Regions from separate parts of the Pallidibacillus thermolactis genome, predicted to be linked through region 2. Evidence: predicted binding sites of a transcription regulator. Region 2 holds the regulator's gene; each other region holds the start of a gene.
The links. Region 2 encodes Rex, which represses fermentation and respiration genes when NADH is low (regulators of the CRP and FNR family bind a similar motif). Its sites were predicted from a motif close to TTGTGAAATATTTCACAA; they were not measured.
Positions count from the first base shown of each region.

Region 1: OEV82_RS12855 (DUF1641 domain-containing protein) is a predicted target of Rex. The motif match lies at 1,902-1,919, and genes of this name have one in related genera.
Region 3: OEV82_RS12395 (nitrate reductase subunit alpha) is a predicted target of Rex. The motif match lies at 1,937-1,954, and genes of this name have one in related genera.
Region 4: qoxA (cytochrome aa3 quinol oxidase subunit II) is a predicted target of Rex. The motif match lies at 1,885-1,902, and genes of this name have one in related genera.

Region 1 is NZ_JAOUSE010000048.1:10,762-13,982, reverse strand. It holds gene OEV82_RS12860 (long-chain fatty acid--CoA ligase) at 1-1,566, shown strand, start outside; gene OEV82_RS12855 (DUF1641 domain-containing protein) at 2,035-2,469, shown strand; gene OEV82_RS12850 (NAD(P)/FAD-dependent oxidoreductase) at 2,536-3,221, shown strand, end outside.
Region 2 is NZ_JAOUSE010000062.1:8,527-11,747, forward strand. It holds gene OEV82_RS14285 (CPBP family intramembrane glutamic endopeptidase) at 1-337, shown strand, start outside; gene OEV82_RS14290 (YdiK family protein) at 355-561, shown strand; gene tatC (twin-arginine translocase subunit TatC) at 643-1,398, opposite strand; gene OEV82_RS14300 (redox-sensing transcriptional repressor Rex) at 1,469-2,155, opposite strand; gene OEV82_RS14305 (ABC-F family ATP-binding cassette domain-containing protein) at 2,507-3,221, shown strand, end outside.
Region 3 is NZ_JAOUSE010000044.1:7,427-10,647, reverse strand. It holds gene OEV82_RS12395 (nitrate reductase subunit alpha) at 1-1,869, opposite strand, end outside; gene OEV82_RS12390 (nitrate/nitrite transporter) at 2,151-3,221, shown strand, end outside.
Region 4 is NZ_JAOUSE010000085.1:1,926-5,146, reverse strand. It holds gene OEV82_RS15700 (cbb3-type cytochrome c oxidase subunit I) at 1-840, opposite strand, end outside; gene qoxA (cytochrome aa3 quinol oxidase subunit II) at 830-1,783, opposite strand; gene OEV82_RS15690 (YpzG family protein) at 2,219-2,371, shown strand; gene OEV82_RS15685 (DedA family protein) at 2,658-3,221, shown strand, end outside.

The sequences.
Region 1 (3,221 bases), on a different contig from region 2:
CTTTTTCCGAAGAAAATGGTTGTTTCCCGGACATCAACCGGTATTCAACGCTTTACGTATAGACAATTTGGTGAAAGAACTAGAAAATTGGCCAGCGTTTTAAATAAACTTGGGGTTAATAAAGGAGAGAGGATTGGAACATTAGGATGGAACCACCATCGTCATTTGGAAGCTTACTTTGCCATCCCAGGTATTGGGGCAGTCTTACATACAATAAATATTAGATTATCTCCAGAACAAATCGTTTATATCATTAATCATGCGGAAGATAAAATTCTAATGATCGACGATGATTTTGTTCCTTTAATTGAAAAGGTAAAGGACAAATTAACGTCTGTTAAGGCATTTATTGTTATGACGGATCAAAAAGAACTTCCAGAAACAAGTTTGTCACCGGTATACTCTTATGAAGAATTAATTAAAGATGGCGATGGTAATTTTACCTTTGTAACCGATTTAGACGAAAATGCTCCAGCAGGAATGTGCTACACGTCGGCAACAACTGGAAATCCTAAAGGGGTACTTTACTCCCATCGTGCTATTGTTCTTCATAGTTTGATTCTTGGATTAGCTGATACGGGCGCCATAAGTGAACAAGATACGGTCATGCCTATTGTACCCATGTTTCATGTGAATGCTTGGGGGCTTCCTTTTGCCAGTGTTTGGTTCGGTTCAAATATCGTTCTACCAGGTCCGTTTTTTACACCGAAAATTTTAGTGGAATTATTAGAATCAGAAAAGGTGACGATTTCCGCTGGTGTTCCTACTATTTGGTTAGGTGTGGCCAAAGAGTTAGAAGAAGGAAATTATGATTTATCCCATGTTCGTGCAGTGCTGTGTGGTGGCTCAGCTGCACCGAAAGGTTTAATTAAAACGTTTGAAAAGAAATTTAACATTCCATTTATGCATGCTTATGGGATGACTGAAACGACTCCATTAGTGTTAGCAGCCAAACTAAAATCGGAACATGAGGATTTACCAGAGGAAGAAAGGTATGATTTAAAGGCAAAACAAGGTATATTAGTACCGGGTATACAGATGAAAGTGATCGGACAAAATGGCGAAGTCGTCCGGGATGGAAGAGAAATAGGTGAACTTTGTCTCCGTGGACCATGGATTGCTTCTGAATATTATAAAGATGAACGGACGAAGGAAGCATTTAAAGACGGATGGCTGCATACTGGAGATGTTGTAACTGTTGATGAGCATGGTTTTGTTAAAATTGTCGACAGAACCAAAGATTTAATTAAAAGTGGTGGAGAATGGATTTCATCTGTTGATATAGAAAATGCTTTAATGGCCCATGAAGCGGTGTTTGAGGCAGCTGTTATTGCTGTACCACATGAAAAGTGGCAAGAACGGCCGGTTGCCTGTGTTGTTTTAAAAGATGCATATAAAGATAAAGTTACAAAAGAGGATTTACTTGAATTTTTAAGACCGCAGTTCGCAAAATGGTGGTTACCAGACGAAATCATCTTTATGGACGAAATTCCAAAAACTTCAGTTGGAAAATTTTTAAAACGTGCATTACGTGATCAGGTCAAGGGTATGCTTTCAGGAAAATAATGGGTCAAATAAAAAGTGTAAAAAGGAGGCATCCTATGGTTGAAATTGACAAAAAGGGTTGCTTCCTTTTTAAATAAAAGGTATATTATAATATTGTTTATAGGTAAAAAAATCATTCGAATATTATTTTTATAAATATTATTGTTAAAAATATAACAGGGAATTCCTTAATTTAAAACCGTTTTTATAATGTTAAAAAAATGTTTATAATTTATGTCTAATTTTTGAATAATACTTTTGATTTTTGGAGAAAAATAGTTTATCATTGTTTATGAGTGTAAAGTCATTTCATTTATTTTTTCGTGTCAAGGTATATAAATTTAATTTAGGGAAGTTTGTGAAATTTAAAACAATAACTTAAAAAAATGTAAGGGTTTCCAGATTTTTCATTTTTTTACTTTCATACCGAGATAGTTTATATACCTTTTTATGTTTTATGACAATTATTAGATGAAGGGAGAAAGTGAAATGTCAAAAGTATTGGAAGAGGAGAACGTACAAACAACAGATGTTCAATCTGTAAAAGATGAGCGTGAATTATTAGAACAATTATTAAAACCAGAAGTACAAAAATCTATAACCACTTTAGTTGAATTACTTCCACAATTGACTGATCTTGTAACAACATTGGCGAAGTCAACTGAAACTGTAAAGTCCCTTGTAACGGATGAAAGATTACAACAAGATACCGTTGGTGCAATGAAGGAATTCGTTGGTCCTGTAACAAATACAGTAAAACAAGTTGCAGCAAATGTTATTGAAGCTAAAGATCGTGCAGAAGAAAGCCAAGAAGTTATTGGCATTTTTGGCTTGTTAAAAATGTTAAAAGATCCTCAAGCACAGAAATTATTCCGTTTCTTAAACGCTTATCTACAAGTTTCTGCAGAGAATGCAAAGAAATAATATGAGAACGTTAAAGAAATAATATGAGCAAATAATAATACACATTGAAAAGCGGGGGATTATACAATGTCAAAAAATATCGTTATATTAGGCGCAGGTTACGGTGGTGTATTAACCGCTTTAACGGCTCGTAAATATTTAACAGAAGATGAAGCAAAAATTACGGTAGTTAATAAATATCCAACACATCAAATTATTACAGAATTACATCGTTTAGCTGCAGGAAATGTATCTGAAAAACGGATCTCTTTACCATTAAATAAACTTTTTAAAGGTAAAGATATCGATGTTGTTGTTGCTGAGGTTGAATCTTTTTCTGCAGAAGATAAAAAAGTAAGACTTTCTAATGGTGACACATTATCATATGATGTATTAGTTGTTGGATTAGGAAGTGTTACAGGTTATTTTGGTATTCCTGGACTTGAAGAAAATAGCTTAGTTCTTAAATCTGTTGAAGATGCAAATAAAATTCGTGAGCATATTACCTCCCGTATTAAGGCATATGCGGAAACAAAAGATCCAGCTGATGCAACAATTCTAATCGGTGGCGGTGGACTAACTGGTGTTGAGTTAGTCGGTGAATTAGCTGATGAACTACCAGAACTCTTGAAAAAATATGGAATCCGTCGTGAAGAAATTAAATTAAAATTAGTTGAAGCTGGTCCGAAAATTTTACCAGTATTACCTGATGAATTAATTGAAATTGCACAAAAGAGCCTTGAAGAACGCGGTGTTGAATTCTTAATCGGTGT
Region 2 (3,221 bases):
AGAAGCTGGTTCTGATAATACGGAGACTATTCTATCACTAATAGAAAAAGCACCGATATTATTTTTTGTCACTGCATTTATAGGACCGATATTGGAAGAAATCGTTTTTCGAAAGATTGTTTTTGCCATATTAATTCATAAGTACAACGTTTACATTTCAGCTTTTATCAGTTCGCTTATATTTTCATTGGCTCATTTAGAATTTGAACACATATTACTTTACTTAGCAGTTGGATTGGTATTTTCTTATCTTTACTATAAAACCAAGCGTATCGTCGTTCCAATTTTTTCACATATATTAATGAATACAAGTGTAATTGTTTTATCATTGATTTAAAAAAGCGGAGGATTGTTATGAATTTATTAACCCAGGCCATTATTTATTTAATATTTGGTATTCTTTTTACCTTTTTCGCTATTCGGCATGTTTCCCTATATGGATGGGGATTTTTTGCGTATTTATTAGTCTTTTTCGCAACGTTGGACATCGGTTCGAGTATAAAAATATTCTATTCATATTGGAACTCACAACGGAACAAACGTAACATAAGAAAAAAATAAAAATATTTAATAGAAAAGGTTGTCCTCTTATTCAGTTTACTTCTAGAAATTAACCTTAATGAAGTAAACAAAACGGGCAACCTAAATTTTATGAATATGTCTTGCAGATCTTATTTGTTCCACTTTTTCAATTTTGCGATAAGCCATTTTGGAAATCAAAATACTAATTTCATATAAAACAAACAAAGGAATAGTAACCATTATATGAGACATGATATCTGGCGGCGTAATAAGTGCAGCTAAAATTAGTAATATAAAGTAGGCGTATTTACGAACTTTTGATAAGAAAGAAGGTGTAATAATGCCAAGTCGAGTTAAAAACAAAATGATAACAGGCAATTGAAATAAAAGACCAAAAGGAATGGTAATTTGAAACAAAAACTCAAAATACTCATTAATTCCGATAACTGCATTTAATTCCATTTGAGCATTAAGATGAAACATAAAGTCTACTAAAAATGGAAACAATATAAAGTAAGAAAACGAAATACCGCCTAAAAACAATAGAATAGAAATTGGTATGTACGTTAATGTAATTTTTCGTTCTTTCTTATACAATCCCGGTGAAATAAACGCCCAAAGTTGATACAAGATAAATGGAGCTGTAAATACACAGGCAATAAGAAAAGTAATCTGAAAATAGACTTTTAATGGATCAGTCAATCTGAACGTATTAAGTTCTAATCGAGTCGCTGTATTTGTTTGTTGTAAATAGATAATCAGTGGTTCAGTCAAGAAAAAACCACCGACGAAGGCGAGTATGAAAAAGCAAATAGTCGCGATTAGACGCCTTCTAAGCTCAGCAATATGATCTTGTATGGTCATTTTATTACCCATAGTGTCCATCCTAACCGATGTTCTTTATTTATAATACGAACTTCCAGCCAATTATAATTATATATGTATTTTAAATTCGCGTTTTTTCATTTTCCTCAACTTCTTCTGTGTCTTCAGATTCGTTAGAATAATTTTTTATAAAATACACGAACGATTGTAATTCGACCGCTAAATCAATATGATGAACATTTATTGAAGATGGGACATTTAATCTTGCTGGCGTAAAGTTTAAAATCCCTTTAACTCTAGTTTTAACTAATCGGTCGGTTACTGATTGTGCAGCTTGTGCAGGTACAGTTAAAATAACTACTTGTATTTCTTCTTTATTAAGTATTTCTTCCAGTTGATCAAGGCTATAAACAGTAACATCACTAATCTGTGTGCCAATTTTACTTTCATTTGTATCAAACGCGTAGCAAATTTTCGTATTATTATTTTTCGTAAAATTGTATCGTAATAACGCTGTTCCTAAATTACCTACACCAATTAATGCTACTTTTGTTAGTGCATCTTGATCAAGGGTTTTTCGAAAGAAATTTAATAAATACTGGACATTATAGCCATAACCTTTTTTTCCTAACGCACCAAAATAAGAAAAATCTCTCCTTATCGTTGCTGAATCCACCTTTACTGCTTCACTTAATTCAGCCGATGAAACACGGAGTTTTCCAGATTGATATAGATTTTGCAAAAAACGGTAATATAATGGTAATCTTTTTGCTGTTGCCTTTGGAATTCTTAATTGTTCTGTTGCCATAAGTCAGTCCTCCAATGTTGATATATTTCAATTTATACTAGTTGTTTATTTGTTTTAAATAATATTTAACACACAAATATTTTGATAACGTTTTCTTTATATCTCGATAACTATTATATTCGATAAAAAATACAGATTTCCTTCTTTTTTACATACTTTAATTTATAATACACAATTTTCATTTAAAAGTCTTATTAATTGTTGTTCTATAATAGTTTGTTTATTCTTTCACTGTCCTTATTTCCTTACTTCATATAAAATAATTATATAGCAAAAAGGTTTAACATTCAGTCGAAATATGGAAAATTATACTAACGACCTTTCCTAATAAAACTATTTGAGGTGTACGTTATGATTTTGCTTCAAGTCAATCAGCTGACAAAATATTATGGTGCTGATCTTATTTTACATAATATAAAATTAGAAATACAAACAAGAGATCGAATTGCTCTTGTTGGGCGGAATGGATCTGGTAAATCAACATTATTAAAAATTATTGCAGGCGAATTAAATTATGATTCAGGTGAGATTATTAAACCCAAAGATGTTACCATTGGCTTTTTAGACCAATATACGGGTTTAGATACTGACAATTCCATCTGGGAAGAGATGATGAATGTTTTTCAGGATCTAAAGGATATGGAAAAACAACTTAGATATCTAGAACAACAAATGTCAAAGGAAGACGTTTATCAAAACGAGATGAAATATAATAAAATCTTATCGGAATATGATTATTTACAAAATGAATTTAAAGAAAAAGGCGGTTATCAATATGAAGCTGACATCCGATCAGTTTTACATGGTTTGAATTTTGCCGACTATAGTTATGACACAAAAATCTCTACATTGAGCGGTGGACAAAAAACAAGATTGGCACTCGGGAAACTGTTATTGTCAAAACCTGACATTTTGATCCTTGACGAACCGACAAACCATCTTGATATTGAGACATTAACCTGGTTAGAACAATATTTACAAACCTTTAACGGTGCAATTCTTATTGTTTCTCATGACCGGTATTTTCTTGATAAAGTCGTAAATCAAGTCTATGAATGTGCCAATA
Region 3 (3,221 bases), on a different contig from region 2:
TGTAGGGCTAACTAAATCATTGATCGCAGTTTCTTCAAAACGCCATTGGTCTGTTGTAAAATAGAAAAAAGATGTGCCATTTTGTAACTTTGGAGGACCACCCCAATCTTTTGCCATTGCAATTGTACTCCATCCTTCAACAGGACGAAGTTTTTCTTGTCCGACATAATGAGCCCAGCCTCCTCCATTCACTCCTTGGGCACCGACGAACAGTACAAGATTTATAATTGCTCGATAAATCGTATCAGAGTTATACCAATGGTTTACACCAGCACCGATAATAATCATCGAACGCCCTTTTGTATCGATGGCATTTTGGGCAAATTCACGGGCAATTTTAATAACAAGATTACGATCAACTCCCGTAATATCTTCTTGCCATGCCGGAGTGAAAGGAGTTTTATCATCATAGGAATGGGCTGCTTCTCCACCAAGTCCACGATTAATACCATAGTTTGCTAACATTAAATCATAGACTGTTGTCACATATCTTATTTTTCCATTGATTTCAATCTTTTTTACCGGGATATTTCTTTTTAGGATCCGGCTTCCATTTTCATCAAAATATGGCATATTCACCGTCATTATTTCATCTTCCATACCTAGAAAACTTAATACAGGTTCTATCTTTTCTTCGGTATTTTCATCAACTAAATGTAAATTCCATTTTCCATTATTATCCCAGCGTGAACCCATGGTTCCTTGAGGAATCGAAAATCCATTGATATGTTTGTTAAACATCGCCGGTTTCCATTCTGCATGTTCAGATTCAATACCAAGGTCCTGTGCATTAAGGAAACGATCAGCGGTTAACGTACCGTTTTCTTCTTTTATAAGAACAGAAAATGGAAAATCGGTATATTTCTTTGCATATTCTTCGAAGTATTTCGTTTTACTTTGATGATAATATTCATTTAATATTACATGACCCATTGCCATTGCTAATGCACCATCGGTACCTTGCCGAACTGATAGCCAATCATCTGCAAATCTTGTCGATTCTGCGTAGTCAGGACTTATAGAAATAACTTTCGTTCCTCTATAACGAGCTTCAACTAAAAAGTGAGCGTCCGGTGTCCGAGTTAGTGGCACATTAGATCCCCAAGTCATAATATAGCTAGAATTAAACCAGTCAGAGCTTTCTGGAACATCAGTTTGATCACCCCAGATTTGTGGTGATGCAGGTGGTAAATCAGCATACCAATCATAGAAACTAAGCATCGGACCACCCATTAAGTGCATAAAACGACTTCCAGAGGCATAACTAATCATTGACATTGCAGGTATAGGTGAAAAACCAACATTTCGGTCTGGTCCATATTTTAACGTTGTATAAAGCATTGCTGCTGCAATTAATTGTGTGACTTCTTCCCAGCTTGCACGAACGAGTCCACCTTTTCCTCGTGCTTGTTTATAACGTTTGGCTTTTTCTGGATCCTCCACAATCGATTTCCAAGCATCTAGAGGAGTATCATGCGTTGCCAATGCTTCCTTCCACATATCAAGGAGTTTTTTCCGAACATATGGATATTTCACACGCAAAGGACTATAAATATACCAAGAGAAGCTCGCCCCTCTTGCACATCCTCTCGGTTCAAATTCAGGCATATCTGGACCGGTTGTTGGATAGTTTAGTTGCTGTCCTTCCCAAGTTACAATTCCCTCTTTTACGTAAATATCCCAACTACATGAACCAGTACAGTTCACTCCATGGGTAGAACGGACAACTTTATCATGTTGCCATCTTCTTCGGTAAACATTTTCCCATTCACGTTTTCCTTGTTGTAATTGACTATGATTGTTTGAATATTTCTCTATAGGCTTTAAATACTTAAAACGTTGCAAAAGTGGAGATGATTTCTTTTTCATCTTTTAACCTCCCATTCAACTTACTATCACTTTCTAATCCCATTTAAGCACCACAAAATTTTTACCGTTGTGAATTACATCACACCTTGAAAGTTTGAAACTACATAAAATGATTTAAGTTCAAAACTTTGTTAAAAAGTTCATGAATTGTTCTAAATTTATGTGATGTTTTTCGCATAGTAAAGAATTTTTATCAGATAATCTATCAGTAACAACAAGTTCATAGGCTTTGAAGATTAAAAATTTGAAAAATGTATGACATTTATAAAGGAGGATATTATATGCAAAAACCATCTGTTCAATTGGGATTACAAACATCTAGCTTAATTACTGGCTTTATGATTTGGGTTCTCATTTCATCCCTTATGGTTCACATTCGGGCAGATATTACTTTAACGGAAAGTCAAGTATCGCTAATTACAGCTATCCCCGTTATTTTAGGATCTCTTTTACGTATCCCAATCGGTTTTTACGCCGATCGTTTTGGTTCTAGAACTTTATTTATTGCAAGTTTTATCATTATTCTTTTTCCAGTGTTTTACATTAGTGTTGCAAATTCCTTTATTGACTTACTCATTGGTGGATTAATCCTTGGTGTTAGTGGTGCTGTATTCTCCATTGGTGTGACGTCACTCCCAAAATACTATCCGAAGGAAAAACATGGTTTTATAAACGGAATTTATGGTGTTGGGAATATAGGAACAGCCATTACTACTTTCGGAGCACCAATCATTGCAGAAGCAATTGGTTGGAGGGGCGCAGTACGTCTTTATTTACTATTAATTCTTATTTTTATCGGTTTAAACCTGATTTTAGGAGACAGAAAAGAGAAGAAAGTCAAAGTTTCTATGGGTGACCAAATCAAGGGGGTATATCGTAATTCTACATTATGGGCATTAAGTTTATTTTATTTTATCACCTTTGGTGCCTTTGTTGCCTTTACAATGTTTTTACCAAATTTTCTAGTTAATCATTTTAATCTAGACTCAGTTGATGCGGGAATACGAACAGCCGTCTTTATTGTCATTGCGACAGCCCTTCGTCCTGTTGGCGGTTGGTTAGGAGATAAATTTAATTCCTTTATTATTCTAATATTTACATTTGGATCCGTTACATTATCAGCTATTATCTTAGCATTTTCACCAAATATCACATGGTTTACAATCGGTGCACTCTGTGTGGGAGTATTTGTTGGTATTGGTAATGGAACTGTATTTAAACTTGTTCCGCTCTATTTCTCAAGACAAGCTGGTGTTGTAAATGGAATCGTATCTGCGATGGGGGGATTAGGGGGATTTTTCCCACCACTTGTACTGACATTTGTTCATAACATAACAGGACAATATTCAATA
Region 4 (3,221 bases), on a different contig from region 2:
GTGAGCCCATAACCAGAATAGGTTAGCCCACATCATATCTAGACCACCGTCGGCAACGGTAAAGAAATGCGCACCGAAAATACGGTCTAACATACCTGCTAGTAAAGCAATTGTAAAAATAGGGAAAGCAATGATCATGATTAAACATGTAATTAGCGTAGTCCAAGTAAACATTGGCATTTTAAATAATCCCATACCTGGAGCACGCATTTTCAAGATTGTTACCATAAAGTTAATCGCTACAATCATCGAACCGAATCCAGAAATCTGAATCGCTATATAGTAATAGTTGTTACCGATCCCAGGTGTGAACTCTTTACCTGCTAATGGGAAGTAAGAAGTCCATCCTGCATCTGGTGAACCACCGACTAAGAATGCGATGTTATAAAGTATTGCTGCAGATGCAGTAATCCAAAAACCAAGTAAGTTTAGTTTAGGGAATGCAACGTCTCTTGCTCCAATTTGTAGCGGAACAATAAGGTTCATAATACCAAATATAACAGGCATCGCCATGAAGAAAATCATGATTGTACCGTGTGCAGAGAACACTTCGTTAAAGTGTTGTGCGCTTAAAAATGTATTTTCCGGTACAGATGTTTGATATTTCATCATTAAGGCATCGATACCACCACGCACAAGCATAACGATACCGAGAGTGATATACATAATACCGACTTTTTTTGCGTCTGTGGAAGTTAACCATTCATTCCACAACCAACCCCACTTTTTAAAGTAGGTAAGTCCAGCGACAAGACCAATAGTTGATACAATCAATCCGATAAATGTCCAGAACATTATCGGTTCTTCAATAATTAATATTTGATCCCATTTAATGTCCACTATGGTCACCTCCGTCATGTTGTTGACCTGCGTTTTCAGGATCATGGAAAATTTTTCCTGGGTATCCATGTCCGCGATATGCTTCAGGATTTAAGATTTTTTCGTTTGCGTTACCACCATGATCAGCATGGTTGATCCACTGTAAGTGTGTACCGACGTATGTTTCTCTTCCAAGATGTGATGGTTGAAGTTTTTCGTAATATTCTTCTTCCGTTAATTCATCTGCGTATTCATGTACTTCAGCTACCCATTTTTCGAAATCTTCTTGGGAAACTGCTTCTACACTAAATTCCATTTCTCTATATCCTTCACCATTAAAGCTTGTATTTCGACCGAAGAATTCTCCTTCTCTTTCAGCAACAATAGGTAATTCTGTTTCCATATTTGCCATTGTATATTTTTGTCCAGCTAATTGTGGAATCCAGAATGATTGCATTGTTCCTGCTGACGTAAGTTTGAATATTACCGGACGATTTGTTGGAATTGTTACATAGTTAATTGTTTCGATGTTTTCCTCTGGATAACTGAAAATCCATTTCCAGTCTGCAGAAGTTACATGGATAACTAAAGGTTCTTCATCTGCATATTCTGCAGGTACTTCTTCTAATGCATAAAGTGATTTAACTGTAGGAACTAGTAAAATTACAACAATAATAATTGGAATTAATGTCCAAATGATCTCGATTACTTTGTTACCTTCTTCTTGCGGAGGCATATAGTCTTTGTTATCTGGTCGAGCTCGATATTTCCATACAAAAGTAATAAATAGTGCAAGTACAACTACAAAGATAATCCCGATCCAGACAAGTGACCAGTTGATGAGGTCAGTTAGAATTTGTGCCTGTGGTCCAGCTGAATCAAAGATAATCAATTCACAGCCGCTTAAAACAAAGAGTGCCATAAGCAAGCTGACGGAAAGAATTAGGCCTTTAAGCTTTCTCATTTAACTCTCCCTTTCTATTAATTTTAAAATTTGAACTTTGCAGATGGGGTTATTGCATAAGGTCACAATTTTGACAAAACATTTTCACAAAATTGTCAAAGTTGTTACTTATTTCACAAAAGTAAACGAGACTTTTATGAAAAGGTTTTCTTAGGATGAATGAAAAAAATTCAAACATAAATAATATAGTTTTCACTACACTCATATTGTAAACCATAATTGATAAGTTTGGAATTTTAATTTGTGACAAATTCGTTAAGGATTAAAATGGCACTTGTATTTGTGAAATAACATACGTAATGGCTAATCCACTAGAAAAAATATTTTGATATAACTTAAAATCATTTTACGGTGTCTACTTATATTTCATAAAAAAAATACATACACTAAACATGATATTCTTTTGAATATCAAATCCTACCACGAGGTGATTTCATGCGATTCCAAAATCGTGTTGATCGTACCCATGAATTGTTCCGTTATAATTGGACAAGACCGAAACGTATGAATTCGCAAGTAAATGGCCAAACAGAAATGAGTCAATCAACATTTATTCGATTAAGAGATGCGAAGGCCAATCATCGGTAGGTAGGAAAGAAGAATATCACATTGTAAAGGGCAGGAGTCTATTCCTGCCTTTCGTCATGTTTTAGTTGTAATATTAGACATATATTCTTTATAATGTTAAACTTTCCAATCATTTTATTAGATGGTAATATAAAACAAGCAAGTCCTGATGGAATGGACTTAATTCGAATTAAAGATGTTAAAGGATAAAATTTATTCATATAAAACTTTTAAAAAAATACATTGATATTGGACAAAAAAATTACATCACGTTAGATTAAGACTAATAGGAGGACGAAGCATTACAATGGAAAATTGGATTATGGATATTATGAATCAGTTTGGATATTTAGGTGTTTTTCTACTGATCTGTATAGAAAATTTATTTCCACCTATTCCCTCTGAAATTATATTAACCTTTGGAGGATTTTCCACCCATTCTACAAATTTAACTGTTTTAGGTGTTATTTTTTATGCAACTTTAGGGTCGGTAATTGGTGCAGTTATTTTGTACTGGTTAGGGCGAATTTTACACATTGAACGGTTAGAAAAAATTGTTGACCGCTGGGGGCATCTTTTGCGGTTACAGAAAGAAGACTTATATCGTGCAGATCGATGGTTTCAAAAGTATGGATATTGGACTGTGTTTTTCTGTCGAATGATTCCGTTATTGCGTAGTTTGATTTCCATTCCAGCTGGCATCTCGAAAATGAACTTCTGGATATTCATCTTTTTTACAACAGTAGGTACAATTATATGGAACTCCATATTGGTCGGTCTTGGTGCAAAATTAGGTGAGAATTGGGAGACAATTGTATATTATATGGATATTTATTCGAATATTGTATATGCAATTTTAGCTATGATCATT